4 regions of the Bradyrhizobium sp. USDA 376 genome follow, and region 4 is predicted to be linked to each of the others. Evidence: predicted binding sites of a transcription regulator. Region 4 holds the regulator's gene; each other region holds the start of a gene.
The links. The regulator PhoB, encoded in region 4, activates phosphate uptake and scavenging genes when phosphate is short. The targets are predictions, from matches to a motif close to TGTCATNNANCTGTCAT.

Region 1 (7,774 bases), 550 kb from region 4:
GCCGTTGACCTGCTGCTCGATCGGTAAGGCAACGGTGTCGATCACGGTCTTGGCGCTGGCACCGGGATAGCGCGTGGTGACCTGCACCGTCGGCGGCACCACGTCGGGGTATTGCGCGACCGCGAGGTTGAACAGCGCGACGCCGCCGATCAGGATCATCAGAAGCGCGATGACGTTCGAGAGGACCGGCCGCTCGATGAAGAACTTTGAGATCATGGCCGGCGGCTCCTACTTGGTGGACGCCTGGGACTGGTCGATCTTCGTCACCTGCGGGTCGATCTTCTGCCCCGGGATCACCCGCAGCAATCCCGCGATCACGACTCGGTCGTCAGGCTTCAGCCCGCTTTCGATCACGCGCAGGCCGTTGTCGGTCGGACCGATCTGCACCTTGCGCTGCTCGACGACATTGTCGCTATTGACGACGAGGAGGTAGCGGCCGCCCTGGTCGCTGCCGAGCGCGGTGTCGGGGACGAGCAGGGCGCTCTTCTCCTGGTCGAAGGGCACGCGGACGCGGACGAAATAACCTGGCAGCAGCGCCCGCTTGTCGTTGGGGATGACGCCGCGCACCGCGAGCGTGCCCGTCGATGTATTGAGGGTCGGCGAGACGTAGTCGAGGTGGCCTTCATGCGGATATCCGGTCTCGGTCTGGAGGCCCACCTGGACCGGCAATTGTTTGAGGTCGGCGACGGTCAGCCCGCGGCGGGCCGCTTCGGCGCGAATGCGAAGGACGTCCTGCTCGTTGACCGTGAAGTTCACCCAGATCGGGTCCAGGGCGACGATGGTCGCGAGCTGGGTCGGGGAGGAAACGCCGACGAGCTCGCCGACCGAAACCAGGTGCGCGCTGACGATGCCGTCGAACGGCGCGGTCACGTTGGTGTAGCCGTAATTGACCTCGGCGAGCCTGGTATTGACCTGCGCCTGCTGGAGGTTGGCCTGAGCGTTGTCGCGGGTCGACGTCGAGGTGTCGAGGGTGGACTGCGAGACCGCCTGGCGCTGCACCAGGTCGACCTGCCGCTTGTAATCGGCTTCGGCCTGCTTGACCGTGGCTTGCGCGCCGACCTCCGCGGCCTTCGCCTGCTCGACCTTGAGCTTGTACGTCTCCGGCTCGATCGTGAACAGCTGGGTGCCCTGCTTGACGAAGCTGCCGTCCTGATAGTCGATCGATTGCAGGAACCCCTGCACGCGCGCGACGAGATCGACGCTCTTGATCGGGGCGGTGTTGCCGGTGGCTTCGACATAGCGCGTCACCGGGCGCTGCACCGGCGTTGCCACATCCACCTTCGGCGGCGGCGGCGCCACGAAGGCGTTCTTGTCCTCGCAGCCGGCGAGCGCGATCACGGCGCTTACGGCGGCGAGCGCCCGTCCGACCTGTCTCCACGCTCCGTTGCGATGGACGAGCGATGCAGGATTCGCGCAGGTCATTCGGTGGCCCCCGATTGTTGTCTGTCGGTGCGGCAGGCTACCAACAAACGTCCGGCCGTGGAACACCATAGCCATGGCAGTCGCCGGCCTTGCACTGCAAACCGCGCCGTGGCCTTTGGCAGGTTTGTCATGGCAAACCGCTTTTCACCGAGCGCACGATCGACCAGAATTGCGTCAAAGAGGCTGAGCAGTTGAAAGAAGAAAAGCGAGGAGAACATGACATGCGAACGTTGCTCCAATCGGCCCTTGCCGGCCTCGTTCTCGCAGCGGCCCTCGCCATGCCCGCGCTAGCCGATGGCCTGAAGGACGAGATCGCGCCGACCGGCAAGCTGCGGGTCGCGATCGCGATCAGCCCGGCGGGCGGCGCGTTCTGGTCGACCAGGACGGAAACAGGCTTCGCCGGCGTGCCGGTCGATCTCGGCAAGGAGATGGCCGCGCAGCTCGGTGTATCAGTCGAATATGTCGTGCACCAGAATTCCGGACAGATCACCGACGCCGCCAGCAAAGGCACTCTTGAGAAAGGTGCTTGGGACGTCACTTGGCTGCCCAAGGATCCCGAGCGCGAGACCAAGATGCTGTTCGGCCCGATCTACGAGGTCGCGGACGCCACCTACATCGTCAAGCCCGGCTCGACGATCACCAATTTCGCCACGCTGGACCAGGCGGGCATCAAGGTCGCGGCCGTCAACGCTACGACCACCATGCGCGGCGCCATCGCGCATCTGAAGCAGGCGAAGGTCACCGGCTATCAGACATACGATGATATCTTCGGCCTGCTGAAGAGCGGCGAGATCGATGCCTTCGCATTGTCGCGCGATCAGCTCAACAAGATGGCGCAGAAGATTCCGGGCACGAGGGTGCTCGACGAGACCTTCAAGAAGACGGTGACCGCCGTCGCCGTTCCGCTCGGCCACAGCCAGGCTCTCGCCTTCGTCACCAAATTCATGAACGAAGCGGTGACGAACGGCACCTTGCGCAGGGCCTATGACAACAACGGCCTGAAGGACACGCCGATCCGCACCGAATAGGCGGACGGCGCAGGAGGGCTGCGCCGCGCGCTAGTCTCACGGCTCCGCGGTGCGAATGCCCGCGGGGCTCACCTGCAGCTTGAGTGTGGACGTCCTGGTCAACGCCTTGCCGTCGAACGCGAACGCGATCAGCTCGTTCTCGACCATGCACTGCGCCACGACATGTTTGGAGTCCTTCGACCACACCATGCCCTGGCACCAATGGCCGATCTTGGCCTCCGCCACCGGCGCGAGCTCGGTCCCCGAGATCCGGTAGACCTTGAGCAGCCCGAAATCGTTGAAGAAGGGCGAGGCGGAGGGCTTGTTCGAGCCGTTCATGACGGTGACGGCGACATGATTGCCGTCCGGCGACATCTTCACCGCTTCCGGTGTCTGCCCGACGGTGACCGTCGTGACGACGCGGATCGGCTTTGCGGTCATGTCGATCAGGCTGATCGTGTCGTTGTCGCCGCTGCCGGTGCCGACATTGCCGATGACGGCCGCCGCGCTGCCGGTGAGGTCGATGTCATAGGGGCGGATGCCCGCGGAGAGGTCGCGCTTGGCGTACTCGACCTTGGTCCCGTCCACGGTCAGAAGCGAGATCTTGCTGTCGCCGTCGCGCGTGACCAGCGCGGTCGCGCCGTCGCGCGAGAACACGGCGTGGCTCGGCCCTGACTTGGCGTCGCCGAGCTGGATCTTGCCGGCCGGCGTCAGCGTGCTCCCGCTGATCGCAAAGACCGAGACGGTGCCCTCGCTGCGGTTGGCGACCAGCGCCAGCGTGCCCGCGCGGTTGATCGAGACGCCGGCCGCGCCCGCGCCGGCCTGGTGGGTCGCGAGCACTTTTGGCGGTGAGGACTTCAGGTCGATGACCGAGAGCTTGTCGTCGGGCACCGCCTTGGTCGGGTCCGCCGGATCGACCTTCATGGCGCCCGTCACCAGCGCAAAGGCGCCGTCCGGCGCGATCGCCACGCTCGGCGGCGGGCCGACGACGCTGGCAGGTGCCGCCACCTCGCCCAGAAGCTTCAACGTGCCGTCGGTGAGGTCGATGACGCTGACCGTATCCGGCAGCGGCTGCTTGCGCACCACGGCACTGCCGTTCTCCAGCACCATCTTGCCGTCATTGGCGCTGACGACGATCTCGGCGTGGGCGGCAAAACTGGCAAGGCCGGCCAGGGACGTGGCGACCAGAGCTGACGCGGCATGGCGCACGCGCATGCGAGGAGCGGCTTTCATGTTTCCCCCGAGGATTTGTTCTTGTCCGGTCAAGCTAAATGCAACCGGGCGTATGACGCAACGATCTGGACGCGATCTTTTCTGCCTTCGCCCACGGAATAAACGCGCCTGACGCGGTCCGGCGAGGACGGCGCGAAGCAGGCAGCTGCGTTAAAAATCTTGTCTCGGCTACTGCGCAAAGTGTCTCGTGCGTCAAACTGACACAGCTCTGTCATCCGCCGCCGCTACGTTCCCGAATGTCGGCGTCCATCCTTTCGGGGCAACACAACAATGAAGACCAGATTTCTGACGACGGTCGCGTTCTTCGCGGCCGCGACGGCACTCGCGTGCAGCATTCCCGTGCTCGCGGACGATTTCGGCCGGGACCGGGACCATGACCGGGATCACCACCGTCATCCGCATGACATTCATACGGAAACTCCGATCAAGCATCTCGTGATCATCTTCAACGAGAACCGCTCGTTCGACCATTATTTCGCGACCTATCCGAACGCGGCCAATCCGTCCGGCTCGATCCCGTTCGTGCCGAAGCCGCATACGCCGAAGGTGAACAACCTCGTCACGGCCAATCTGCTGGTCAACAACCCCAACAGCAATCCGGCCAACGGCACCGGCGCGACCGACCCGTTCCGCCTCGACCGCACCCAGGCCAACACCCGCTCGCAGAACCATGCCTACACGCCGGAGCAGCAGGCCGTGGACAACGGCAAGGAAGACCTGTTCCCGAAATTCACCGGCCGCGGCACCGCCGGCGGCGCCGGTGCCTTCGGCACCAACGGGCAGGTGATGGGCTATTTCGACGGCAACACCGTCACCGCCTTCTGGAACTACGCCCAGCACTTCGCCATGAGCGACAACAACTGGACCGACACATTCGGTCCCTCGACGCCTGGCGTGCTCGAGGTGGTCGCCGCACAGACCAACGGCGTGCAGAACGTCGTCGGCACGTCGTCGTCGATTGCCGACGGTCAGGGCGGCCTGACGCTGATCGGCGACACCGACCCCGGCAACGACGTCTGCTCAAGCACGACGAGCACCATGCTGATGGGCGGCAAGAACATCGGCGACCTGCTCAACGCCGAGCACATCAGCTGGGGCAGCTTCATGGGCGGCTTCGATCTCACGCTCAAGAATGCCAACGGCACGACGGGCTGCGCCCGCAGCACCTTCTCCAGCAACGTCAACGGCACGATCGTGGACTACGTCCCGCATCACGCCTTCTTCCAGTATCACAAGTCGACGGCCAACCCGACCCATGCGCGGCCCGGCTCCGTCCATGCGATCGGCCACACCTATGCCGCCGGCGGCAAGACCGTCGATCCAGCCAACCACAATTACGATATCGAGGACTTCTACGCCGCAGTGAAGGCCGGCAATTTCCCGGCCGTCTCCTACATCAAGATGCCGGCCTTCCAGGACGGTCATGCCGGCAACTCCGATCCGCTCGACGAGCAGGTCGGCAATGTCGAGCTGATCAACTTCCTGCAGAAGCAGCCCGAGTGGCGCGAGACCGCGATCATCATCACCTATGACGACTCCGACGGCTGGTACGATCACCAATACGTCGCGCCGAAGAGCGCCTCATATGATCCGACCGCCGATCAGGTCAACGGCCCCGGTCTCTGCGGCCTCGGCGCCAGCAAGCAGCCGGCGCCGAAGGGGCTCGAAGGCCAGCCGGTCAACGGCCGCTGCGGTCCCGGCACACGCGTTCCCCTGATCGTGGTCTCGCCCTACGCCAGGCCGAACTATGTCAGCCACACCTATACGACGCAGGCTTCGGTGGTTCGCTTCATCGAGGACAACTGGCTGCACGGCCAGCGGCTCGGCGGCGGCGCATTCGACGCCACCACGGGATCGATCATGGACCTGTTCGACTTCGACCAGGACCATGGGCACGACCTGCGGGCAGACGCCCTGTTCCTCGATCCGACCTCCGGCACTGTCATCACCAGCCCGCCGGACGAGCACCACCACCACTAGTCCAACGGGACTCTCATGAACCGCCGCACCATGTGGCTTCTCGGCGCCGGCCTGCTTTGCCTGGCCGGCGCCGTCTTTGCTGCCGGAACGGAAGGATTTGCAGAGACGAACCAGGTGGGTGTGAACCCGAACCCGGTCCGTCTCATGCGTCCGGTGATCGCCCCTCTGTCGGCGATGGCGCAACTCGGCAGGGAGATCTTTTACGACGCCTCGTTGTCATCCTCAGGCGCGCTGTCCTGTGCGTCCTGCCACAGCCCGAATCACGCTTACGGCCCGCCCAATGACGGGCCGGTCATGCTCGGCGGCGCTGACCTGTCGCGGCAAGGCGCACGCGCGGTGCCGTCGCTGACCTATCTCGACCGCCACCCGAATTTCAGCATCGGCCCCGACAAGGGCGACGACGACAACATCATCGATCTCGCGCAGATGGCCGCGACCGGCCAGCAGGTCGCGCGCACGACGAAGACCGCGGGCGGCACCGGCGCGTCGGCCAACATCGTGCCGCAGGGCGGCCTGTTCTGGGATGGTCGTGCCGACACGTTGCAGGATCAGGCGCTGTTTCCGCTGCTCGATCCCAACGAGATGGACGGCGGCAGTGCCGAGATCGTCGCGGACAAGCTGCGTCGCGCGCTCTACGCCAATCGCTTCGTCGAGCTGTTCGGCGCCGGCGTGCTGAGAAATCAGCGGCTCCTGATCGCGGAAGCGATGTTCGCAGTCGCGCGCTATCAGGTGGAGGAGCCGAGCTTCCATCCCTACACCAGCAAGTATGATTACTGGCTCGAAGGCAAGGCCCGGCTCTCCGAGAGCGAGCTGCGCGGCCTGCAATTGTTCAACGACCCCGACAAGGCCAATTGCGCGGGATGCCACACCTCGGCGCCGACCCGCGACGGCCTGCCGCCGCTGTTCACCGATCATCAATACGAGGCCCTCGGCGCGCCGCGCAATGCCGCGCTCGCCAATAATCACGATCCCAATTACTTCGATCTCGGCGTCTGCGGTCCGCAGCGCACCGACATTCCCGAGCAGACGCAATATTGCGGCATGTTCCTGACGCCGACGCTGCGCAACACGGCGACGCGTCACGCCTTCTTCCACAACGGCGTCTTCCATAGTCTGGAGCAGGTGCTCGACTTCTACAATTTCCGCGACACAAATCCGGAAAAAGTGTTTCCGCGCGCCGCCGACGGCACGGTGCTGAAGTACGACGACCTCCCGACAAAATATCACGCCAATGTGGATGTCACCGATCCGCCCTTCGATCGTCATCCCGGCGGCAAGCCGGCGATGACAGAGCAGGACGAGGCTGACATCATCGCGTTCCTGAAGACGCTGACGGACGGCTACAAGGTGGAGAACTAGCTCGCCTTGCCCGCATGCCACGCGGCGAGCACGGCCTTCTCCTCATCCTCGGTCAGTCCGGCGACAGGTCCGTTGCTGGCGCGGAGCCAGGCGCGTGTATCGCGCGCCGTGACGGCTGGCGGCCGCGAGGTCAGCCCGACCTCGCGCGCCGGCGAGGTGTCGCGCGTCATGAAGCCGGCAAAGTCGGGCAAAGGCAGCCACATCGGCAGTGATCGGGGGCCGGCCCAGCGCCGCACGTCGTGCGCTTCAAGGAAGGTGCGATCGATCCAGGTGAATTTGCAGGACGGGTTCAGCGCGGATGCGCACTCGGCCAGAACTTCGCCGCGCGTGCGAACCGGTCCAATGCCGTCATAGATGCCGGTCAGGCCAACCTCTGCCGCATGCACGATCCATTGCGCGAGATCGCGTGCGTCGATGAACTGGACGGCGTCGTCGGGCGATCCCGGTGCCAGCACCTCGCCGCCGCGCGCCAGTCGCGCCGGCCAGTATGAAAACCGTCCCGTCGGATCCTCCGGCCCGACGATCAGGCCGGCCCGGCAGATGAAGGCGTCGCTGCCGACCGCCTGTTCGCAGGCGACCTTGGCGGCGCCATAGATGGCGTCGGTGCTGTGCTCGATATCCACCGTCACGGGCTCGCGGAGCGATGCCGTGTCGGCGCGCTGCCCGGGCGTGCGATTGTCCGCATAGACGCTGACGGTCGAGACGAAGGTCCAGTGCACGCCCGGCCGCTTCAGCGCCGCCACCGCGCGGCGGACCTGACCGGGATGACGCGA
Region 2 (7,774 bases), 100 kb from region 4:
CAGCGCGAGCGGCTGGCGCCAGATCAGGCGTCGTCGCGCCAAGCGGCGCTCGGGGAGAGGGGAGGCCATCTACGGTTCGCTCGCGCTAGTGCCGCATCGGTAAGTGCCCCATCCCAGAAAGGCACCGCTACGAAATAATAACGCGGGCTCTGGGCCCGCGTCATCGAAAACTGAAGTCTGGTAAATCCGGAAAGATCAGCGCGGTCCGCGCGGACCTGCGCCCGGGCCGCCACGACCACCGCGCTCGCCACCGGCGCCGGCGCCGAACACCGGCTTCGGCTTCATCGGCAGCAGGCCTTCACGCTGCAGCTTCTTGCGGGCCAGCTTGCGCGCGCGGCGCACGGCCTCGGCCTTTTCGCGGGCCTTTTTCTCGGAGGGCTTTTCGTAGTGACCGCGGAGCTTCATCTCGCGGAAAATTCCCTCACGCTGCATCTTCTTCTTCAGCGCCTTGAGGGCTTGATCGACATTGTTATCGCGAACGAGAACCTGCACGCGGCATCCTCTTCAGTGGATCGGATTTGAATTCTGGTAAGTCAAAGGGGATGGCAAAAAGCCCGGCACCCTTAACCTTGAGCGCGCGGATGTATCAGACAAAACCTGGAATGTCCACCGGCCAAGCGGGTTTTCGGGCCAAGTTCGGCCATTAAATGCGGCGAAAATACCTTTGTGCGGCCCCGATTTGGGCGGTTTGACGCCCGGGGCGGGGCGCGACCGGAGCTTTGTTCCGGAATCTTTGAAATGAGGGGACGACAATGGATATGAAAAAATATGCTGCCGAGGCTATCGGCACCTTCTGGCTCACATTCGCAGGTTGTGGCAGCGCGGTGATCGCGGCCGGCTTCCCGCAGGTCGGAATCGGTCTGGTCGGCGTGTCCCTGGCTTTCGGCTTGAGCGTCGTCACGATGGCCTACGCGATCGGCCACATCTCGGGCTGCCATCTCAATCCGGCCGTCACGGTCGGCCTTGCCGCCGGCGGGCGCTTTCCGACCGGCCAGATCCTGCCTTACGTGATCGCGCAGGTCTGCGGTGCGATCGTTGCCGCCGCGCTGCTCTATGTCATCGCCAGCGGAGCCCCCGGCTTCGACGTCACCAAGGGCTTCGCGTCCAACGGCTATGACGCGCATTCGCCCGGTCAGTACAGCATGATGGTCTGCTTCCTCACTGAGGTGGTGATGACCATGATGTTCCTGTTCATCATCATGGGCGCTACCCACGGCCGCGCGCCCGCGGGCTTCGCGCCGCTCGCGATCGGGCTTGCGCTTGTGATGATCCATCTCGTCAGCATTCCCGTCACCAACACGTCGGTGAATCCAGCGCGCAGCACGGGCCCCGCGCTGTTCGTCGGCGGCTGGGCGCTGTCGCAGCTCTGGATGTTCTGGGTTGCGCCGCTGATCGGCGGTGCGCTCGGCGGGGTGATCTATCGCTGGCTCAGCGAGGAGCCCACCGGCGTCGTCGCGGGTGTGAAGACGGCGTGATTGCCAAGCGGGATTGCAGCCTCTGCTGCAGTCCCGTTCACTTGTCCTTGGCGGGCCAAACTTCGGTGACGTGGCCCATCTTGCGGCCGGGGCGCGGCGTGCCCTTGCCGTAGATGTGCACCGTGGCGCCCGGGACGGTCAGCCACTTGTCGTAGTCGTTGATCTCGTCGCCGATCAGATTGGTCATGGTGACGATCTCGCCGTGGCGCACCGGCTTGCCGAGCGGCCAGCCGGCAATGGCGCGGATGTGCTGCTCGAACTGCGAGACGGAGGCGCCGTCCAGCGTCCAGTGCCCGGAATTGTGCACGCGCGGGGCGATCTCGTTGACCAGCACCTTCGGTCCGGTGCCGTTGGCGAGCACGAACATCTCCACCGCCAGCACGCCGACATAGTCGAGCGCAGTCGCAATCTTGCTCGCGACGTTGCGCGCCTCATGCGCGAGTGCGTCCGGGATCGCCGCGGGCGCGCGCGACACTTTCAGGATGTGGTCGCGGTGCTCGTTCTCGGTCACGTCGAAACACTCGACCTCACCTGCGGCCGAGCGCGCGGCGATCACCGAGATCTCGCGCTCGTACGGCACGAAGGCCTCCAGGATTGCCGATTTGGTGGCGAGGCTGGTCCACACCTTGGCGATGTCGTCGCCCGCGCGGATGATGGCCTGGCCCTTGCCGTCATAGCCGAAGCGGCGGGTCTTCAGCACCGCCGGGAGGCCGATCCTCAGGATCGCCTCGCGCAGCGAGGAGACGGAAGTGACGTCGGCATAGGCCGCAGTGCCGATGCCGAGCTTCGTCACAAAATCCTTCTCGGCGAGCCGGTCCTGGGTGGTCTCGAGGATCTTGCGATTGGGCAGCACCGGGCGGCGCGCGTCCAGCACCATCGCGGCGGCCGCCGGCACGTTCTCGAATTCGTAGGTGATGACGTCGACGTCGCCCGCGAACAGCTCCAGCGCTTCGACGTCGGCATATTCGGCGCAGGTCGCGTTCAGCACGACGTCGAAGGCCGGCGAATCCGGATCGGGCGAGAACACCTGGCAGCGCAGGCCGAGCCGCGCCGCGGCCATCGCCAGCATCCGTCCCAATTGTCCGCCGCCGAGAATTCCGATGGTGTCGCCGGGCTTCAGCTTCACCTGCTTTGCGTCAGTCACGCCTTGTCCTCCGGACGCTCGGCAACCGCGTCGGTCTGTGCCTTGCGCCAGGCGGCGAGGCGGTCGGACAGGGCCGGATCGGACAATGCCAGGACGGCAGCTGCAAGCAGCGCCGCGTTGATCGCGCCGGCCTTGCCGATGGCGAGGGTGCCGACCGGGATGCCCGCGGGCATCTGCACGATCGAATAGAGCGAATCGAGGCCCTTGAGTGCCTTGGATTCGACGGGAACGCCGAACACCGGGAGCTCCGTCAGCGCCGCGGCCATGCCCGGCAGATGCGCAGCGCCGCCGGCCCCGGCGATGATGACCTTGTAGCCCGCCGCCTTGGCGCCCTTGGCGAAGGCAAACAGCCGGTCGGGGGTACGGTGGGCCGAAACGATGCGGGTCTCGGCGGCGACGCCGAGCGCATCGAGCGTCTCGGCGGCATGCCGCATCGTGTCCCAATCCGACTGGCTTCCCATGATGATGGCGATCGGCGCGGTCATGACGTCAATTGTGCTCGGGAAAACAGAAACATAGGCCAGATTAACGGTTCCGGCCGGCGGCTCGCAAGGCGGTGGCAAGGAGAAGGGAATGCACTATCCTGTCTTGGTGAATCCCCGCAAGCCTTCATTGAGCAGGATGCCCATGAAGAAACCAAAAAGGGCGAGCGCTGCGAAGGCCAAAACGGGCCGGAAGACCAGCGCCGGCCGATCCAAAGCCGTCTCGAAGCGCCCGGCCAAGCCGGCCTCGCGCAGCGCGCCGGATGCCGACGACAGCAAAGCGACCATCCGTGGTCTCAAGAGCAAGCTCAAGGCGGCCCTGCTGCGGGTCTCGGAACTCGAGGCGGCCGCCGACACCGACTTCCTGCTCGAGATTCCGAACCGGCGCGGATTCGAGCGCGAGCTCACGCGCGCCATTGCCTACATGAAGCGGTATCGCGCCAGCGGCGCGCTGATCGTGCTCGATGTCGACCGGCTGAAGCCGATCAACGATTCCTTCGGCCATGCCGCCGGTGACGAGGTGCTCAAGGCGATTGTCGCGACGCTGACGCGCCAGGTCCGCGCCTCCGACGTGGTCGGCCGGCTCGGCGGCGACGAGTTCGCGCTGCTGTTGTGGAATCTCAACGAGACCGACGCCAAGGCGAAGGCTGCGACTTTCGAGCAGGCGATCGACGAATTGTCCTTCGACTTCCGAGGCCAGAACGTGATGGCGGGCGCCTCCGCCGGCGTCGCCCTGCTCGGTCCGCACTCCGATGCAGGCCGCGCCCTGGAAGAGGCCGATGCCGCCATGTATGTGCGCAAGGCGCGCCGCCGGCACGAGCCGCGGATCCGGCTCGTCAGCAACTAGAGCATGATCCGGACCCGAATGCTCAAACAAAAATTCCCTACAGCGTGGCGAGATCTTCCGGCACGTTGCCGAATTTGCGCAGCAGTGTCGCGTCGCCGAATTCGCCGGTCATGGGATCGCCGCTGCGGCTGAAGGCGACCGCGCCGATATGGCCGGCACCGCGCGCCAGAATCTCGGCGCGGCGTAGTGCTGCCGATGAGGACTGACACTCCTCCGCCGCGCCTGCGACGGGTGATCCGTCGTCATCAATCAAAAAGGGCATTGCAACGTAGTAGGTCACATCCGACATGGCGTTGCTCCAATGTTGACGGTCAAGCGGCGCTGCTCTTGCTCCGTACCTTGCCGCGCGTGGTTTCGGGAATGCAGCCGGCGGAAATCGCCGCCTGCAATTCCTCCAGTTCCGCCTCCAGATACTCGTTGGCCATGATCAGCGCCTTGATGGTGCTGCGCAGATTGCCGTCGCACATCGCGATCGCCTGATCGCAGGCCTGTTCATAGTGACTGTTGTCCAAGAGGGCGGGTGCCGGCATTTGCGTTGTCCTTTGTGAGTTTTCCTTGGGCGTTTCCCTTGGGCGTTTCCTGGGGCGTCGGGCACAGGAATGTTCCTATTTTGTTCTTTTCGAGTCAAGCGGATTCAGTCACGGGGAGCCGCCACGGCAGCTCGGGACGCGATCAGGCGATGATGTCGGGCGTGATCTGGTCTTCGATGAACGCGATGCGGTCGCGCAACAACAGCTTGCGCTTCTTCAGCCGCTGTAACCGCAATAGGTCGGGGGCAGGCGATTGATGCAGTGCATCGATCGCGGCATCGAGATCTCGGTGTTCCTGCTGCAACCGGGCGAGCTCGGCTTCGAGTTCGCGCTCGTCTTCATGGGTCATGTCTGCGGTGGCCGAAAAACCGATAGGCGTGAGATCAAGGCTGTGGATGCCTTGTGGAAATTATCGTCCTTGCGCGGCGTGACCGCAAGCGATCTCAGGCCGTCGCGCACCGATCTCCCGCAAGATATTTCAACGGTTCGCTGCGGCGCTGCGCAAGCGCATTGATATCATGGATTTTTCCTGCGCGGTTCCGTACTCACGCTTCATTACATATGTATTTTCAAAAATGACGCCGCGACGACGGATACCCATCGACAGAACGAATCGGTGATGTAGACTTCGCCGTCCGGATCGAATCCTGAGGTTCAACCCTACCGAGGAGGTTTCGAATGACAATTCAGGCACATCTTGTTGAATTGGAGCGGAAACACAAACTTCTCGAAAACGAATTGCACGAAGCTCTCGTGCACCTTTCAACAGACGACCTGCAAATTGTTGAGTTGAAGCGCCGGAAGTTGATGGTCAAGGACCAGATCGAGCGTCTGAAGCAAGGCGATACGCTCCACTAGTAACCCCCGTAACAGTGTAGAGTTGCTCGTACCCTTTCAGGCAGGGATGAGAGCCATTGCGCTTATCCCTGCTGCAAGGTGCGAGACCGCGCGCAATCATCGTTGCGCGTGGCCTAGATCTCTGCGAGCTCGGTGACGTGATCGGCGATCGCGAGCGACGATGTCAGTCCCGGCGATTCGATGCCGAACAGGTTGATCAGACCTGCGACGCCGTGATCGCGCGGGCCCTGCATCAGGAAATCCTGCGTGGCCACTGCCGGCGGCACGATCTTCGGGCGGATGCCCGAATAGCTCGGCATCAACGCGCCGTCGGGCAGTGTCGGCCAGTACTTGCGGATCGCCGGATAGAAGCGCTCTGCGCGCGACGGATCGACCTCGTAGTTGATCGTCTCGATCCACTCGACATCTGGACCGAAACGCGCCTGCCCTGCCATATCCAGCGTCAAATGCACCCCTAGCCCGCCGGGCTCAGGCACCGGATAGATCAGGCGCGAGAACGGCGCCCTGGCGCTGCAGCTGAAGTAGTTTCCCTTCGCAAGATACGCCGGCGGAATCCGGTCCAGCGGCATGCCCTCGATGTTGCGCGCGACCGTCGTCGCCGAGAGTCCCGCAGCGTTGACGAGGAGGCTGCATTGCAGCGTCATCGGCGCCTCGCCGCCGGCCTCGACCTCGATCACGCCGGCCGCCGCCTTGGCGCGGACCAGCGGCGTGTGAAACGCGAAGGCGGTGCCGGCTTCCTCGGCCTCGCCGCGCAGTGAGAGCATGTAGGCGTGGCTGTCGATGATGCCGGTCGAGGGCGAGAGCAGCGCGGCGTCACAGGCCAGCGCAGGCTCCAGCGCGCGTGCGGCCTCGCCCGTGAGCAGCTGCATGTCGAGCACGCCATTGGCCTCGGCGTGCGCCTTGATCGATTGCAGCTTCTCGGTTTCCTTCGCATTGGTCGCGACGATCAGCTTGCCGCAATTCTTGTGGGGGATGTCGCGCTCGGCGCAGTAGCGATAGAGCGCGTGCTTGCCGCTGACGCACATGCGCGCCATCCAGCTCCCGGCGCGGTAGTAGATGCCGGCATGGATCACCTCGCTGTTGCGCGAGGAGGTGATGGTGCCGATGGCCTCGGCCTCCTCGAGCACGATGACCTCGCGCCCGGCCTGGGCGAGCTTCCGGGCCACCGCAAGCCCGACCACGCCGGCCCCGATGACGATGCAGTCGACCTTATCCATGGTTGTGCAGGACGTCCGCTGGGAGCGCCGGTGGCATTCGACCTGAGAACGAGGGCCTGGGGCCGTTTTCCGTTAAGGAAGCATTTATCATGTCAGGGCAATTGCCGTGTTTGGCGTCACATTTTTTCTGTTGCGCGTACAGGCGTTTACCCGATCCAAACCCGCGAGGCCAGACAATCCGACGTTGAAATCGCGGGTGGCTGATGGCTGAGAAGAACTGGCACGTGGGCAGCACGCTTCCGATTGCTGTGCAGGCCGTCGTGTGCCTGGCCGGCGCGGTCGCGCCTGCGCGCGCCTTTGCGCTCTCGGACGGCCTTGCCCCGCCGAGCTACATCGGCCAGCTCGATCCCAACCTGATCTGGGAAGTCCTGATCGCGGGAATCGTCGTCTGCGCATTCCTGGCCACCGTCGCGCTGTGGGTCCATTCGGCGCTGCGCCGGACGAGGCGGTTGCAATTGCGGCGCAATGCCTTCGTCTCCTCCGCCATGAACAATCTCAACCAGGGCGTGGTGATGACCGATGCGGAGCGGCGCATCATCTTCTGCAACGACCGCTATCTCAATATCTACGGCCTGACGCGCTCGGAACTCTGGGCCAATATGAACGGCTATGAGCTGCTCGAGCTCAGGCGCAGGCGCGGAGTGCTCGGCGGCGTCTCCGACAACGAGTTCTACGAGAAGGCGGCAAGCCCCAACGGCCTGATCACCGAGCTGCCCGACGGGCGGGCCATCCTGGTGAAATATTTCATCCTGCCGAACGGCGGATCGGTCGCAACTCATCTCGACGTCAGCGACCAGCGCAAGCTGTCGCGGCAACTCGCTTCCACCAAGCAATTCCTGGAATCGGTGCTGGACCATGTGCCGGCCTGTGTAGCCGCGAAGAACATCGACGACGGTTGCTACATCTTCGCGAACAGCGCCTATGAGCGGTTCTGGGGACTGTCGCGGGACTACGCCGTCGGCAGGAATGCGCGGGAGCTGTTTGCGCCGGGCTCGGCGGCGAGCATCGAGGCGGCCGACCGGGCGGCGCTGGAGGCGCCGGACGGTCAGTTCCGCAATGAGTTCGAGGTCGATCGCGGCGGTGAGCGGCGCATGGTGGCCTCGATCCGGATCGTCGTCCGCAACGAGAGCAACAAGCCGGAATTCCTGCTGCTGGTGTTCGAGGACATCACCGACCGCCGCTCGCTGTCGCAGGAGCTGGAAAGCACCAAGAAGTTCCTCG
Region 3 (7,774 bases), 730 kb from region 4:
CCCTTCGCCATCGTCGGGCTGTTCGGCAAGCTGCTGCCGCTGCCGGTGGTTCCGGCCGTGCATGCCGACGAGCTCGCGCTGTCCTTCGTCTACGGCCTGCTGACCGCGCTCGCCTTCGGCCTGTGGCCGCTCGGGCGTGTGCACGACGTGCCGGTGGCGGCGCTGTTCCGCGACACCATCAGCTCCGAATGGCACCGGCCGCGCCTGGGCTATCTCGTGTTCATGGGCGTCGTGATCGCCCTGCTCGTCGCGGTTGTGATCGGGCTGTCGTTCGACAAGCGCATTGCCGCCGTATTCGTGGCCTCCTCCGTCGTCGTGTTCGCCCTGCTGCGCGGCATCGCCGCCCTGCTGATGACAATCGCGCGGCGGCTGCCGCGGACGCGGCAGCCGATGCTGCGGCTTGCGATCGCCAACATCCACCGGCCGGGCGCGCTGACGCCGTCCGTCGTGCTGTCGCTGGGCCTCGGGCTCGCCGTGCTCGTCACCATCACCCAGATCGACGGCAATCTGCGCCGGCAGTTCCTCGCGGCGCTGCCCGACCGCGCACCGTCCTTCTTCTTCATCGACATCCCGAGCACGCAGGCCGAGCAGTTCGACTTCTATCTGCGCCAGATCGCGCCGGGCGCGAAGGTCGAGGACGTGCCGATGCTGCGCGGGCGCATCGTCGCCGCGCGCGGGGTGCGCGCCGAGGAGCTCAAGCCCACCACGGATTCCGAATGGGTGCTGCAGAGCGACCGCGGCCTGACCTATACCGCCGAGCTGCCGAAGGGGTCCAAGGTGGTCGAGGGCGAGTGGTGGAGCGCGGACTATTCGGGCCCGCCGCTGGTCTCGATGGAGAAGAAGATCGCCGACGGGCTCGGCCTCAAGCTCGGCGACGAGGTGGTGGTCAACGTGCTCGGCCGCGACATCCCGGCGAAGATCAGCAATCTGCGCAACATCGACTGGCAGGGCATGGGCATCAATTTCGTCCTGGTGTTCTCGCCCAACGCCTTCAGGGGCGCGCCCCACACCCACATCGCGACGCTGACGGAAACGGGCGGCGATGCCGCAGGCGACGGCAAGATCATCAAGCAGGTGGCCGACGCCTACCCGATGGTGACGAGCGTGCGCGTGCGCGAGGTGATGGAGACGGTCGGCTCGGTCGTGACCAATCTGGCGCTGGCGATCCGCGGCGCCAGCGCCGTGACCCTGATCTCGGCAATCCTGGTGCTGGGCGGGGCGCTCGCCGCCGGCCATCGTCACCGGGTCTACGATGCGGTGATCCTGAAGACCCTGGGCGCGACGCGGCTGCGGCTGCTCGGCGCCTATGCGCTCGAATACCTCCTGATCGGGCTTGCCACTGCCGTGTTCGGCGTGATCGCCGGCAGCATCGCGGCCTGGATGATCGTGACGCGGCTGATGACGCTCAGCTTTGTCTGGCAGGCCGGCAGCGCGGCCGGCGTGGTGGCGGCCGCGCTGATCGTCACGGTCGGGCTCGGGCTCGCCGGCACGCTGCTGGCGTTGAACAAAAAGCCCGCCACGGTGTTGCGGAATTTGTGACAAATGGTAGCGGGCAGCCGCGCGGTAGCGAAATCGCACGATTCCTGCGATTAACCACGGTCCGCCCGTCTGGATTGTAGCCAAGGGCGACATTCAGCCGCGCGTGGACGGTTGCAGCGAATGTGTTAGTTTCCCACATATCGAATGGGTTCGGAGCCCCGATTGTTAGCCAAAATTTAGTCGGCAGGCAGCGGTATCCGAGATAGAGTTTGACGAACCGGAGGCATGGCGACCCTCATGCCGGACCGGCCAACCAACGGGAATTCGACCATGTCGGACCTAGACCGTAACTACGCTTCTCCTTTCGGCAGGGCCGCCGGGCGTGTAGACGCCGCGACGGTCGATGCCGGCCTGCGCGCATACATGCTGCGCATCTACAACTACATGAGCATTGGCCTCGCCATCACGGGCCTTGCCGCGCTCGGCGTCTACATGGCCGCCGTGACCGACGTTCCGACGGCGGACGCCGTCCGCGTCGGCAAGCTGTTCCTGACGCCGTTCGGCTACGCGATGTTCGTCAGCCCCCTGAAGTGGCTGTTCATGCTCGCGCCGCTCGCGATGGTGTTCGTGATCTCGGCGGGCATCAACCGCCTCGCCCCCTCGACCGCCCAGATCCTGTTCTGGGTGTTCTCGGCGCTGATGGGCATCTCGCTGTCGTCGATCTTCCTGGTGTTCACGCACACCTCGATCGTGCGGGTGTTCTTCATCACCGCGGCGACCTTCGGTGCGCTCAGCCTCTACGGCTACACCACCAAGCGTGATCTGACCGGCATGGGCTCGTTCCTGTTCATGGGCCTGATCGGCATCATCATCGCAAGCCTGGTGAACCTGTTCCTGGCGAGCTCGATGCTGCAGTTCATCGTGTCGGTGGTCGGCGTGCTGGTGTTCGCGGGCCTCACCGCCTGGGATACGCAGCGGCTGAAGAACGACTACATCTACGGCTACGCTTCGGCCGGCGGTGAGATCGCAGAGCGTGCGGCCATCACCGGCGCGCTGTCGCTGTACCTGAACTTCATCAACCTGTTCACGCTGCTCCTGCAGCTCCTCGGCCAGCGCGACTAAGCGATAGACCCGAGCGAACGACACGAACCCCGGCCGAGAGGCCGGGGTTTTTGTTTTTGGGCCTCGGTGGCAGCCACATACTCGGTGTCATCGCCCGCCTTGTGCGCAATTGCGCACTGGGGCGGGCGATCCAGTACTCCGTGACGCCGGTGATTGAATCGAGAGGCCGCAGCGTACTGGATTCCCCGCCTTCGCGGGGAATGACAGCGGAGGAGATGGAGGTCGCTCCGCCCGCAATGACGGAGGATGTGGGATGCACCCAGGCCCCTTCCAGCGCCCGCGGGAAGCCTCTAATCTTCCCCTCATGTCCGCACCTGAAATCAGGCCCACAACCGAGGCCGACCTTCCCGCCATCACCGCCATCTACCAGCAGGCCGTCCGCGAGGGCACGGCGACGTTCGAGCTGGACCCGCCCGACCTTGCCGAGATGACGCGCCGCTACCGCGCGCTGGTCGACGGCGGCTATCCCTATTTCGTCGCGATCCTCGACGGGCGCGTCGCCGGATACGCCTATGCCGGGGCCTACCGGCCGCGGCCGGCCTACCGCTTCACGGTGGAGAACTCGATCTATCTCGACCCGTCCTTCCACCGCCGTGGCGTCGGCTCAAAGCTGCTGGAGCGGCTGATCACCGAATGCGAGGCGCGCGGTTTCCGCCAGATGATCGCTGTCATCGGCGATTCCGCCAATGCCGGCTCGATCGGCGTGCACACCAAGGGCGGCTTCAAGATGATCGGTACGCATCCCAATGTCGGGCTGAAATTCGGCCGCTGGCTGGATACGGTGATGATGCAGCGCGACCTCGGCGAGGGCGCGCGCACGGTGCCAGCCAAATAGCTCGGTCTCGTAGGGTGGGCAAAGCAATAGCGTGCCCACCATGTTGCTCGGCGATTGGGGAATGAATGGTGGGCACGGCGCTTTGCGCCTTTGCCCACCCTACGGCACCGTTCGTGCTGCTACACCACAGCCAGCTTGCGATCGATCACCAGCAGCACGCGCTCGAGCTCGTGGCCGCGGCGCAGGATCAAACCCGTCGCCGAGATCACGCTGTACATGCCCTGCTTGCGCGCGAGGCGCGGATCCTTCTCGATGCGATAGATCGGCACTTCCGAGGCGCGGCGATAGACCGAGAACACCGCGCGATCCCTGAGAAAGTCGATGGCGTAGTCACGCCACTCGCCGTCGGCAACCATGCGGCCGTAGAGATTGAGAATACGATGCAGCTCGAGCCGGTTGAAGGTCACCCGGTTCGACTGCGCGTTCGCAGCGGCGGGGCGCACCGCCGCGCGCTGCCCGCTCGGATCGGCATCCTCCGGCATCAGGCTCATGGGAAGCGCCTCCTCATCGCACAACATGACCGCGTCCGCGAAAACCGTCCCCGGAACCCGCGGATCATGACAGTTGCATGATTGCGCCAACCGCTGTTCTCCGCAAGGCCTCTCGATGGAACCCGGAAAAGAGGCCCAAGAGCCGAACGGCTCAACCGATGGAATCGGATGCGAACCAGACCACACGCAGGGGTGGAACTCTGTCGCGACGAACCGTCACGGGATCGTGCGCAAGAATCTTAGTCTCGCCGCTTTTCCGCCAAGCGCCTGCCGCCCTGCATTGCGAAAAGACGGGTGTGCGTTGACCCGGTCCTTTCGGTTCCGGATTCCTCAGCCCCCAGCCCCCCGGGGTCGAACAGGATCGGGTCTGTACGCGCGACAAGGAGGGCCAACGCGAGTTGGTCCTTTTTTGTTTGTGTCGGGATGTTTCCGGCCGCGACAAACCTTCCCCGCCACCGCTGCGCAAACTCTCTCCCCTCATCCTGAGGGCCGCGCTCTTCGCGCGGCATCTCGAAGGATGCGAGGCCACGCTGCATCAGCGGGGCCTTACATGGTTCGAGACGCGCGCAAGGGCGCGCTCCTCACCATGAGGGTTGAGAGCAGAGTGCGACGCTCAAGAGAAATTCGAATCAGTGCAGCGAGGTGTACGCCGCGCCGAGCATCGGGCCCGGCTTCTCGCGGCTGCCGTCCTGGACATAGACCACCGCGCCGTCGACGCCGTCGCGCGTGAGGTTCTCCAGCGGCACCGTCCAGCTTTCCGGACGGCCGGTCCAGTCGCCGACCTTGAGCAGGTTGCGCACCACGTTGTGATAGGTGATCTGCTGTCCGCGATTTTCGCCCTTGGCGATCGAGATCGGCACCGACTTGGCGATCGAGCAGATCCAGACCTCGCCGTGCGAGACCGCCGGCTCCTTGCTCGCGGCCACCGACACGTTAATCTGCTTGCCCGAGAGCGACATCGTCACCGGCACGCTCATCACGCCGGTGCCCTTGTCGGTCTTGCCGATCGCGCTTTCGATGCCGGCGCGATCGCTGCCGATGACATGCGTCGAGCCATTCACCACGACCTGCGGCGTGTAGACCTCGCGGTCGCCGCGCATGCGTGAATAGGCACGCTGCCGTGCAGAGAAACGCGAATCCGCCAGCGTGTCCTTCCAGCCGAGATAGTCCCAATAGTCGATCGGCATGCTCAGCGCGATGATCGAGGGATCGCTGGAGAGATCGCCGATGATCTTGTCGGCGGGCGGGCAGGACGAGCAGCCCTGCGAGGTAAACAATTCGACAACGGCGCGGGGATCGGCGTGGGCGGGACGGATGACGGCGACGATCGCACAGATGCCGAGTGCTCCCGACCAGAGGGCACCGGACCAACGTGAAATCAGGGGAGAAGCCGTCATTGTTGTCATGTCGAACGCCGCACACCAAAGCTCGTGGGAGGGGGAATCTTATCGATTGATGGTCACCGTAGTCTTACGGGGCGCGGCCTGCTCAACCATCCAGGAAACCGTGCAAAGCCGAGTTTCCGCCGGATGGGCCCATCCAAAGCATGCCGCAAACGCGCGAAGGCGGCCTTGTGATAGGCCGCCTTCGTTTAACCTTCTACTCACGTCGCAGTGAGCCACCGTTCACAAATTCGCGCTTAGGCCGCGAGCTTGCGCAGCACATAGTGCAGAATGCCGCCGTTCCGGTAGTAGTCGAGCTCGTCCAGCGTATCGATGCGGCAGAGCAGCGAAACGCGCTGCAACGAACCGTCGCCGGAGACGATCTCCGCGGTCAGCTTCTGACGCGGCTTCAGATCGCCGACGAGGCCGCGCAGCGTGACCTTCTCGTCGCCTTTGAGGCCCAGCGACGACCAGGAGGTGCCGTCCTCGAAGGTCAGCGGCAGCACGCCCATGCCGACCAGGTTGGAGCGATGGATGCGCTCGAAGCTCTGGCAGATCACGGCGCGCACGCCGAGCAGACGCGTGCCCTTCGCGGCCCAGTCGCGCGAGGAGCCGTTGCCGTATTCGGCGCCGGCGAACACCACCAGCGGCACCTGCTCCTGCTGGTACTTCATCGCGGCGTCGTAGATCGACATCTGCTCGCCGTCGGGCCAGTGCTTGGTGAGACCGCCCTCGGGGATGTTGCCGTCCGCGCCCTTCAGCATGAAGTTCTTGATGCGGATGTTGGCGAAGGTGCCGCGCATCATCACTTCATGGTTGCCGCGACGCGTGCCGTACTGATTGAAGTCGGCGGGGCGCACCTGGTGCTCGCTGAGATACTTGCCCGCGGGCGAGGTGAGCTTGATCGAACCGGCCGGCGAGATGTGGTCGGTGGTGATCTTGTCGCCGAACATGGCGAGGATGCGCGCCTCGACGATGTCGGTGACCGGCTCCGGCTCCTTCTTCATGCCTTCGAAATAGGGCGGGTTCTGCACATAGGTCGAAGACATGTTCCAGCGATAGGTCTCGCTCTCGACGGTCTTGATCTTGCGCCAGTTGGTGTCGCCCTTGAACACGTCGGCATACTTCTTCTTGAAGATCGACGCAGTCACGAACTTCTTCATGAAGGCGTTGATCTCCTTCGTCGTCGGCCAGATGTCCTTGAGGTAGACCGGCTTGCCGTCCTTGCCCTCGCCGATCGGCTCGACGGCGAGATTCTTCGTCACGCTGCCCGCGAGCGCGTGGGCGACGACGAGCGGCGGCGAGGCCAGATAGTTCGCCTGCACGTCCGGCGAGACGCGGCCTTCGAAGTTGCGGTTGCCGGAGAGCACGGCCGCGGCGACGATGCCGTTGTCGTTGATCGACTTCGAGATCTCCTCCGGCAGCGGACCGGAATTGCCGATGCAGGTGGTGCAGCCGAAACCAACCAGGTTGAAGCCGACCTTGTCGAGATCGGCCTGGAGACCGGAATCGGCGAGATAGCCCGCGACCACCTGGCTGCCCGGGGCGAGCGAGGTCTTCACCCACGGTTTTGCCTTGAGGCCCTTCGCAGCGGCGTTGCGCGCCAAGAGGCCCGCGCCGATCAGCACGCTCGGGTTCGAGGTGTTGGTGCAGGAGGTGATCGCGGCGATCACGACGTCGCCATGGCCGATCTCAAAATTCTTGCCTTCGACGGCAAAGCGCTTCTTCGGCTCCTCGGCTTTCTTGTACTCGGTGCCGAGCGCAACCGAGAAACCTTCGGCGACCGACGGCAGCGCGATGCGGCCTTCGGGACGCTTCGGACCGGCCATCGACGGCACGACGTCGGCAAGGTCGAGCGTCAGCGTTTCCGTGAACACCGGATCCGCCGACTTGGCGGTGCGGAACAGGCCTTGCGCCTTGGCATAGGCCTGCACCAGCGCGACGCGCGGCGCCGCACGGCCGGAGGTCTTGAGGTAATCGATCGCGGCAGCGTCAACGGGGAAGAAGCCGCAGGTCGCGCCGTATTCGGGCGCCATGTTGGCGATCGTGGCCTTGTCCGCGACGGAGAGGTTGTCGAGGCCCGGGCCGAAGAATTCGACGAACTTGCCGACGACACCGAGCTTGCGCAGCATCTGCGTGACGGTCAGCACGAGGTCGGTCGCGGTGACGCCTTCCTTCATCGCGCCCTTCAGCTTGAAGCCGACGACGTTGGGCAGCAGCATCGACAGCGGCTGGCCGAGCATGCAGGCTTCCGCCTCGATGCCGCCGACGCCCCAGCCGAGCACGGCGAGACCGTTGACCATGGTGGTGTGGGAGTCAGTGCCGACCAGCGAATCGGGATAGGCGACCTCGAAGGTGCCGGTCTTCTTGCCGACCGTCATCTTCTCCTTCTTGGTCCAGACCGTCTGGGAGAGATATTCGAGATTGACCTGGTGGCAGATGCCGGTGCCGGGCGGCACGACGGA
Region 4 (7,774 bases):
CAAGCGTATACAAATAACGGGTACAGGGGATCGGCGTGGCTGAGATGGCTGTCGAGAGCAACGTAATGGATGCCGCCGGACCGTATGATCGCGCCAAGGCCTTGAGCGCGTTCAAGCTCGGCGATCTCACCTTCTACTGGATCACGCGGCTGTCCGCGATCTCGGTGCTGCTGATCCTCGGCGGCATCATCATCTCGCTGATCGTCGGCGCCTTCCCGGCGATGAAGGAATACGGCCTCTCCTTCCTGTGGACGCAGCGCTGGGCGCCGTCGGCCGATCCGCCCGTGCTGGGCGCGCTCGGGCCGATGTACGGCACGCTCGTCACCTCCTTCATCGCGATGCTGATCGCCATTCCGGTCGGTCTGGGCATTGCGATCTTCCTCACCGAGCTGTGCCCGCAATGGCTGCGCCGCCCGATCGGAATGGCGGTCGAGCTGCTCGCCGGCATCCCCTCGATCATCTACGGCATGTGGGGCTTCTTCGTGCTGGGCCCGTTCCTGGCCAACACCTTCCAGCCCTTCATGATCAAGATTTTTGACGGCGTCCCCGTCTTGGGCGCGATCTTCGCGGGGCCCCCGTCCTATCTCAGCCTGTTCAACGCCGCGCTGATCCTCGCCATCATGGTGCTGCCCTTCATCACCTCGATCTCGGTCGACGTGTTCAAGACCGTGCCGCCGGTGCTGAAGGAAGCCGCCTACGGCGTCGGCTGCACCACCTGGGAGGTCGTCCGCAGCGTGGTCATCCCCTACACCCGCGTCGGCATCATCGGCGGCGTCATGCTGGCGCTGGGCCGCGCGCTCGGCGAGACCATGGCGGTGACCTTCATCATCGGCAATTCGTTCCGCATCTCCTCCTCGATCTTCGCCCCGGGCACCACGATCTCGGCGGCGATCGCATCCGAGTTCGCCGAGAGCGACGGCCTGCATCAGTCCGGCCTGATCCTGCTCGGCCTGCTGCTGTTCGTGCTGACGTTCTTCGTGCTCGCGGCCGCGCGGCTGATGCTGCTGCGTCTCGAAAAGAAGGCGGGGAAGTGACATGAACCCGATCTACGTACGCCGCCGCCGCAAGGACATCGTCATCCGCGGGCTCTGCATCGGTGCCGCCGCCTTCGGCGTCACCTGGCTGGCGCTGATCCTGGTCACGCTGCTCTACAACGGCCTGAGCGGCCTGAACCTGCAGATCTTCACCGAGAACACGCCGCCGCCCGGTTCGACCGAAGGCGGCCTGCTCAACGCCATCGTCGGCTCGCTGATCATGACCGTGCTCGGCGTCGGCATCGGCGCGCCGCTCGGCCTGTTCGCCGGCACCTATCTCGCCGAGTACGGCCGCAACGACAAGCTGACCTCGGTGATCCGTTTCATCAACGACATCCTGCTGTCGGCGCCCTCGATCATCATCGGCCTGTTCATCTACGGCGCGGTGGTGGTGCCGATGCGCGGATTCTCGGCGATTGCGGGCGCGCTCGCGCTCGCCGTCATCGTGATCCCCGTGGTGCTGCGCACCACCGAGGACATGCTGCTGCTGGTGCCGAATGCGCTGCGCGAGGCGGCCTCCGCGCTCGGCCTGCCGCGCTCGCTGGTGATCAAGCGCATCGCCTATCGTGCGGCCCGGTCGGGTCTCATCACCGGCGTGCTGCTCGCCACCGCCCGTGTCGCCGGTGAGACCGCGCCACTGCTCTTCACCGCGCTGTCGAACCAGTTCTTCAGCCTCAGCCTGAACAAGACGATGGCGAACCTGCCGGTCACCATCAACAACTTCGTGCAGAGCCCCTACGCCTACTGGAAGCAGCTCGCCTGGAGCGGCGCGCTGCTGATCACGATCACCGTGCTTGCCCTGAACATTGGCGCGCGCATCCTCGGCGCCGAGAGGACTGCAAAATGACCGATCTTTCCGTATCCGTGAGTTCCAACGCCCATCTGGCCTCGCAGCAGCCGCTGCCGGAAGCGCCCGCCAAGGTGACGGTGCGCAACCTCAACTTCTATTACGGCGAGCACCACGCGCTGAAGAACATCAACCTGACGCTCGGCACCAACCGCGTCACGGCGTTCATCGGCCCGTCGGGCTGCGGCAAGTCGACCCTGCTGCGCATCTTCAACCGGATGTACGACCTCTATCCGGGCCAGCGCGTCACCGGTCAGCTGATGCTCGACCAGACCAACATCCTCGACCCCAAGCTGGACCTCAACCTGCTGCGCGCCCGCGTCGGCATGGTGTTCCAGAAGCCGACGCCGTTCCCGATGACGATCTACGAGAACATCGCCTTCGGCATCCGTCTCTATGAGAAGATCTCGAAGTCCGAGATGGACGACCGCGTCGAGAAGGCGCTGCGCGGCGGCGCGCTGTGGAACGAGGTCAAGGACAAGCTCAACGCCTCGGGCCTGTCGCTCTCCGGCGGCCAGCAGCAGCGCCTCTGCATCGCCCGCACCGTCGCGGTGCGCCCCGAGGTGATCTTGTTCGACGAGCCCTGCTCGGCGCTCGACCCGATCTCGACCGCCAAGGTCGAGGAGCTGATCCAGGAGCTGTCCGAGAACTACACGATCGCGATCGTCACCCACAACATGCAGCAGGCGGCGCGTGTCTCGGACAAGACCGCCTTCATGTATCTCGGCGAGCTGATCGAGTTCGACGACACCAGCAAGATCTTCACGTCGCCGAGCGATCGGCGCACGCAGGATTACATCACCGGCCGGTTCGGCTGAGGAGACAGGACATGGGTTCTGAACATACCGCAAAAGCCTTCGACACCGACCTCCAGGAGCTCACTCGCCTGGTCGCCGAGATGGGCGGGATTGCCGAGCGCATGATCGTCGATTCCGTCGACGCGCTGATCCGCCGCGACGTCGCGCTCGGCCAGCGCGTGGTCACCACCGACGCAGATCTCGACGCGCTGCAGAAGCGCATCGAGGAGCGCGCCGTGCTCACCATCGCGCGCCGTCAGCCGATGGCGGTGGATCTGCGCGAGATCGTCGGCGCCATGCGCGTTGCGACCGATCTGGAGCGCATCGGCGACCTCGCCAAGAACATGGGCAAGCGCGTTGCCGCGCTGGAGACCGATTTCCATCCGCTGAAACTGTTCCGCGGCCTGGAACACATGACCGATCTCGTGCAGCAGCAGGTCAAGTCGGTGCTGGACGCCTATGCCGCGCACGATCTGCCGGCGGCGATGGCGGTGTGGAAGGGCGACGAGGAAGTCGACGCCATCTGCACCTCGCTGTTCCGCGAGCTCCTCACCTACATGATGGAGGATCCGCGCAACATCTCGTTCTGCATCCATCTGATGTTCTGCGCCAAGAACATCGAGCGGATCGGCGACCACGCCACCAACATCGCCGAGACCGTGTTCTACATGATCGAGGGCCAGGCCATCACCGACAAGCGGCCGAAGGGCGACATGACGACCTTCGCCACGACGGTCCCGAATACCTGAAGACTCAAGGAGCGACGAGCCGATGGGCGCACGCATTATGGTGGTTGAGGACGAGGAAGCTCTCACCGAGCTTCTCCGCTACAACCTCGAAGGCGACGGCTATGACGTCGAGACGGTGATGCGCGGCGACGACGCCGACACCCGCCTCAAGGAGCACATCCCGGACCTGATCGTGCTCGACTGGATGCTGCCGGGCCTCTCCGGCATCGAGCTGTGCCGGCGGCTGCGCACCCGCCCCGAGACCAAGCAGCTTCCGATCATCATGCTCACCGCGCGCGGCGAGGAGAGCGAGCGGGTGCGCGGGCTTGCGACCGGCGCCGACGACTACATCGTCAAGCCGTTCTCGGTGCCGGAGCTGCTGGCGCGGGTGAAGGGCCTCCTGCGGCGCGCCAGCCCCGAGCGGCTCGCCACCGTGCTCGCCTATGGCGACATCGAGCTCGATCGCGAGAAGCGCCGCGTGGCGCGCTCGGGCCGGCCGATCGATCTTGGCCCGACCGAATATCGCCTGCTGGAGTTCTTCCTGGAGCATCCCGGCCGCGTGTTCTCGCGCGAGCAGCTGCTCGACAGCGTCTGGGGCCGCGACATCTACATCGACGAACGCACCGTCGACGTCCATATCGGCCGCCTGCGCAAGCTGCTCAATCTCGGCCGCGAGCAGGACCCGATCCGCACCGTCCGCGGCGCGGGCTACGCGCTCGATGATCGCTTTGCGAAGGCCGAGCAGACGTAAGGCTTGCAGGCGTTTGTTTGGCGAGCTGTCGCCACACGCTCAGTGTCGTCCCGGACAAGCGTAAGCGCAGATCCGGGACCCATAACCACAGGGCGTGATTGTTTTGCGAAAAGGTAACTCCGAGTCCCCGTAACCACACACCTTGCGGTGGCTGATGGGGTGGACGGCCCCCTACGGCATCAGTGTGCCAGAATGAGGTTGTTGCAAATCTCAGACAAGGGAGCCGTCCGTGAGCGAGATTATCCGAATTGGGATCGATACGTCGAAGCATATTTTTCAACTGCATGGGGTGGACGCGGCGGAGCGGCCAGTGCTGCGCAAGCGGCTGACGCGCAAGCAGATGCTGGAGTTTTTTGCCAAGCTGCCGGCGACGCAGGTGGGGATGGAGGCCTGCGGGGCGGCGCATTACTGGGCGCGGGAGCTGGGCAAGCTGGGCCACGAAGTGAAGTTGATGGCGCCACAGCACGTGAAGCCCTATGTCAAGCGCAACAAGAACGACGGGCGCGACGCTGAGGCCCTGTGCGAGGCGATGAGCCGGCCGACGATGCGGTTCGTGCTGGTGAAGAGTGCCGAGCAGCAGGCCGCGTTGATGCTGACGGGCTTGCGCGAGCAGATGATCGCCCGGCGCACCCAGCTTAGCAACATGATCCGCGGCTATGCGGCTGAGTTCGGGATCACGGCGGCCAAGGGGCTCAGCCAGGTCGAGCCGCTGTTGGCGCAGATCGCGCAAGACGAAAGCGTGCCGGAACTGGCGCGCGATCTGTTGGCGCAGCAGGGCCGCCAGTACGCGCAGTTACAGGAGGAACTGAAGACAATCGAAGCCAGGCTGAAGGCCTGGCACCGTGCCAACCCGGACAGCCGGCGCCTTGCAGAGATTCAAGGGATCGGGCCGATCGGTGCGCCTGAGCTGATCATGAAGACGCCGGATCCGCACGCGTTCAGCTCCGCAAGGCATTATGCGGCCTGGATTGGGCTGTCTCCGAAAGACCATTCCACTGCCGGCAAAACCCGTCTCGGCAAGATCACCCGTGCTGGAGACGAGCGGCTGCGCAGCGTCCTGGTGGCGGGAGCGACCGCCGTGATCAAGCAGGCCATGTGCGGCCGCGGTCATCCGTCACCTTGGCTGTTGGCCCTGCTCAAGCGCAAGCCGCCCAAGCTCGCAGCCGTGGCGCTCGCCAACAAGAATGCCCGCATCGCCTGGAAGCTGATGGTGACGGGGGAGAGATACGACGGCGCTCGGATGCGGGCTGCATCCGCGGCTGCCGCCTAAGACAGATCAGCCGATCGGGTTCGCCCGACCGGCCGAGCCGGAGCTGCAAGAGGAGTAGATGGTAGGATCGATCGATCCGAGGTGCGAGACATCCCGTGGGACCCATCGGCCGAACCCAGGTCGCGTGGTTGATTGGAGCTCGCGTCGCGGAAACCATCTTGGCCAGCGGTTCAAATCAACCGCACCAACAGGCCGGACATATGGATGCAAGCGATCCGATCAGACCGCCAAGCCTCTTGTGCCACGGGGGCCGTCCACATATGGGTCCCGGATCTGCGCGCGCTTGAGGCGCGCTTGTCCGGGACGACATCGGAGCGTTGAGCCGTCATCGTGTGACGGCTGCAATCAGCTAGATCAACAAACTTACCGCGTGCCCGGCTTCGCGGGCGCGCGGCGGCGATCGGCCGCGGGCTGATAGGCCACGCGCGAGTGCTGCGCGCAGTAGGGAAGGCCGGAGAGCGCCTTGCCGCCGCAGAAGAAGAAATCCGGGCTCGAGGGATCGCCGACCGGCCAGTGGCAGGTCGCCTCGTTCAGCTCGAGCAGCGACAGCCGCTGGCTCATCGGCACCACGTTGTCGTAGGTCACCGGTTCAGCCTCGACCTCGACCTCGAAGGCCTGCGCCAGCGCGGTGTTGCCGCGTGCAATGGGGCGGCTGACCCGCATCATGTGCTGAGCGGGACGCGCCTTGCGCGGCCGGGGAGCTGCCGATGAGGGGCTCTTGGCGCGGCCGGACAGGCCGAGCCTGTGCACCTTGCCGATCACGGCATTACGGGTCACGTTGCCGAGCTCGGCTGCGATCTGGCTGGCCGACAATCCGGCCTCCCAGAGCTTTTTCAGCTGCTCGACGCGATCGTCGGACCAGGTCAAAACCGTCATTGCACCCTTTCCCTCGCCGTGCGGCTGCCGTCCTGGCGCCTTGCGGCGAATGCCTAAGCCTCGAAAAACCCGTGCCGCCAGAATCCCTTAAGGCTCGCCGGGCGTAACCAGAACGCCCGAACGTTTACGCCGGTACATGAGGACTTAGAGGATCAGAACTGCTGCACGAGATGTCGTATCTGACAAGCCAAACGCTACAATATGGCGTGACTCACGCGCAAGAGTCAGCCGACTCGCTTCCACATGTTCCGTGGCAAAAACCCCGCAAATCCGGCACCGCAAGACTACGGATTCAGCGTTTCGCGGGGCTTTCGGGCGGCATTGACACCCGTTCTACCGGGCATAAGATAGTGTCACGTGCCGCCCTTAAAAGGCGGCACGTTTCGTTTTCCGGGCCGGTTGATGGTGCGCTGCGTGAGCGCGTTCAGGCCGTCCGCAACATCAAGTGATCGTCATGACTAACAGCGCCGCGCCGCATTTGCTTCCCGTTTTCGCCAGGGCCGACCTCGGTTTCGAGCGCGGCGAAGGCTGCTGGCTGATTGCGACCAATGGCGATCGCTATCTCGATTTCACCTCGGGCGTCGCCGTGAACGCGCTCGGCCACGCCCATCCCGTGCTGGTCAAGGCGCTGCAGGAGCAGGCGACCAAGCTCTGGCACATGTCGAACCTGTTCCAGAGCCCGGACGGCGAGAAGCTCGCCGCGCGCCTGTGCCAGGAAAGCTTCGCGGACTTCGTGTTCTTCTGCAATTCCGGCGCCGAAGCGCTGGAAGGTGTGATCAAGCTGGTCCGCCATCATCACTTCTCCAAGGGCCATCCGGAGCGCTATCGCATCATCACCTTCGAGGGCGCCTTCCACGGCCGCACGCTGGCGACGCTGGCCGCGACGGGATCTGCAAAATATCTCGAAGGTTTCGGTCCGCCGATGGACGGTTTCGACCAGGTCCCGCACGGTGACATCGATGCCGTGAAGAAAGCGATCGGTCCGCAGACCGCCGGCATCCTGATCGAGCCGATCCAGGGCGAGGGCGGCGTGCGCTCGTCGACGCCGGCGTTCCTCAAGGCGCTGCGCCAGCTCTGCGATGAGAAGGGCCTGTTGCTCGCGTTCGACGAGGTGCAGACCGGCATGGGCCGCACCGGCGATCTGTTCGCCCATCGGCGCACTGGCGTCACACCTGACGTGATGTCGCTGGCCAAGGCGCTCGGCGGCGGCTTCCCGATCGGCGCGATCCTGGCGACCGCCGATGCGGCAGCCGGCATGGGGCCGGGCTCGCACGGCTCCACCTTCGGCGGCAATCCGCTGGCGATTTCCGCTGCGAATGCCGTGCTCGACGTCATGCTCAAGCCCGGCTTCTTCGATCACGTGCAGAGGATGTCGCTGCTGCTCAAGCAGAAGCTCGCCTCCGTGATCGACCGCCACTCTGACGTGGTCAGCGAAGTGCGTGGCGAGGGCCTCTTGATCGGCATCAAGGCT

Region 1: the regulator PhoB is predicted to act here: its motif matches at 3,861-3,877, upstream of ACVJ19_RS18130 (phospholipase C).
Region 2: the regulator PhoB is predicted to act here: its motif matches at 5,054-5,070, upstream of ACVJ19_RS16035 (YdcH family protein).
Region 3: the regulator PhoB is predicted to act here: its motif matches at 3,994-4,010, upstream of ACVJ19_RS12185 (DUF2794 domain-containing protein).

Annotation. Positions count from the first base shown of each region.
Region 1 covers NZ_JBSSGN010000001.1:3,868,687-3,876,460, forward strand. The annotation lists gene ACVJ19_RS18105 (efflux RND transporter permease subunit) at 1-216, opposite strand, end outside; gene ACVJ19_RS18110 (efflux RND transporter periplasmic adaptor subunit) at 229-1,422, opposite strand; gene ACVJ19_RS18115 (hypothetical protein) at 1,419-1,640, opposite strand; gene ACVJ19_RS18120 (transporter substrate-binding domain-containing protein) at 1,644-2,450, shown strand; gene ACVJ19_RS18125 (YncE family protein) at 2,487-3,662, opposite strand; gene ACVJ19_RS18130 (phospholipase C) at 3,933-5,642, shown strand; gene ACVJ19_RS18135 (cytochrome-c peroxidase) at 5,658-7,001, shown strand; gene ACVJ19_RS18140 (NAD-dependent epimerase/dehydratase family protein) at 6,998-7,774, opposite strand, start outside.
Region 2 covers NZ_JBSSGN010000001.1:3,423,708-3,431,481, forward strand. The annotation lists gene ACVJ19_RS15990 (tetratricopeptide repeat protein) at 1-69, opposite strand, end outside; gene rpsU (30S ribosomal protein S21) at 196-492, opposite strand; gene aqpZ (aquaporin Z) at 753-1,475, shown strand; gene ACVJ19_RS16005 (5-(carboxyamino)imidazole ribonucleotide synthase) at 1,513-2,619, opposite strand; gene purE (5-(carboxyamino)imidazole ribonucleotide mutase) at 2,616-3,104, opposite strand; gene ACVJ19_RS16015 (diguanylate cyclase domain-containing protein) at 3,247-3,948, shown strand; gene ACVJ19_RS16020 (hypothetical protein) at 3,986-4,237, opposite strand; gene ACVJ19_RS16025 (hypothetical protein) at 4,260-4,478, opposite strand; gene ACVJ19_RS16030 (YdcH family protein) at 4,621-4,827, opposite strand; gene ACVJ19_RS16035 (YdcH family protein) at 5,157-5,336, shown strand; gene ACVJ19_RS16040 (NAD(P)/FAD-dependent oxidoreductase) at 5,450-6,553, opposite strand; gene ACVJ19_RS16045 (sensor domain-containing protein) at 6,757-7,774, shown strand, end outside.
Region 3 covers NZ_JBSSGN010000001.1:2,587,670-2,595,443, forward strand. The annotation lists gene ACVJ19_RS12170 (ABC transporter permease) at 1-1,539, shown strand, start outside; gene ACVJ19_RS12175 (Bax inhibitor-1/YccA family protein) at 1,810-2,601, shown strand; gene ACVJ19_RS12180 (N-acetyltransferase family protein) at 2,906-3,436, shown strand; gene ACVJ19_RS12185 (DUF2794 domain-containing protein) at 3,556-3,927, opposite strand; gene ACVJ19_RS12190 (DUF1223 domain-containing protein) at 4,557-5,333, opposite strand; gene acnA (aconitate hydratase AcnA) at 5,567-7,774, opposite strand, start outside.
Region 4 covers NZ_JBSSGN010000001.1:3,320,201-3,327,974, forward strand. The annotation lists gene pstC (phosphate ABC transporter permease subunit PstC) at 45-1,034, shown strand; gene pstA (phosphate ABC transporter permease PstA) at 1,036-1,881, shown strand; gene pstB (phosphate ABC transporter ATP-binding protein PstB) at 1,878-2,699, shown strand; gene phoU (phosphate signaling complex protein PhoU) at 2,711-3,427, shown strand; gene phoB (phosphate regulon transcriptional regulator PhoB) at 3,450-4,157, shown strand; gene ACVJ19_RS15530 (IS110 family RNA-guided transposase) at 4,387-5,427, shown strand; gene ACVJ19_RS15535 (GcrA family cell cycle regulator) at 5,791-6,303, opposite strand; gene ACVJ19_RS15540 (acetylornithine transaminase) at 6,758-7,774, shown strand, end outside.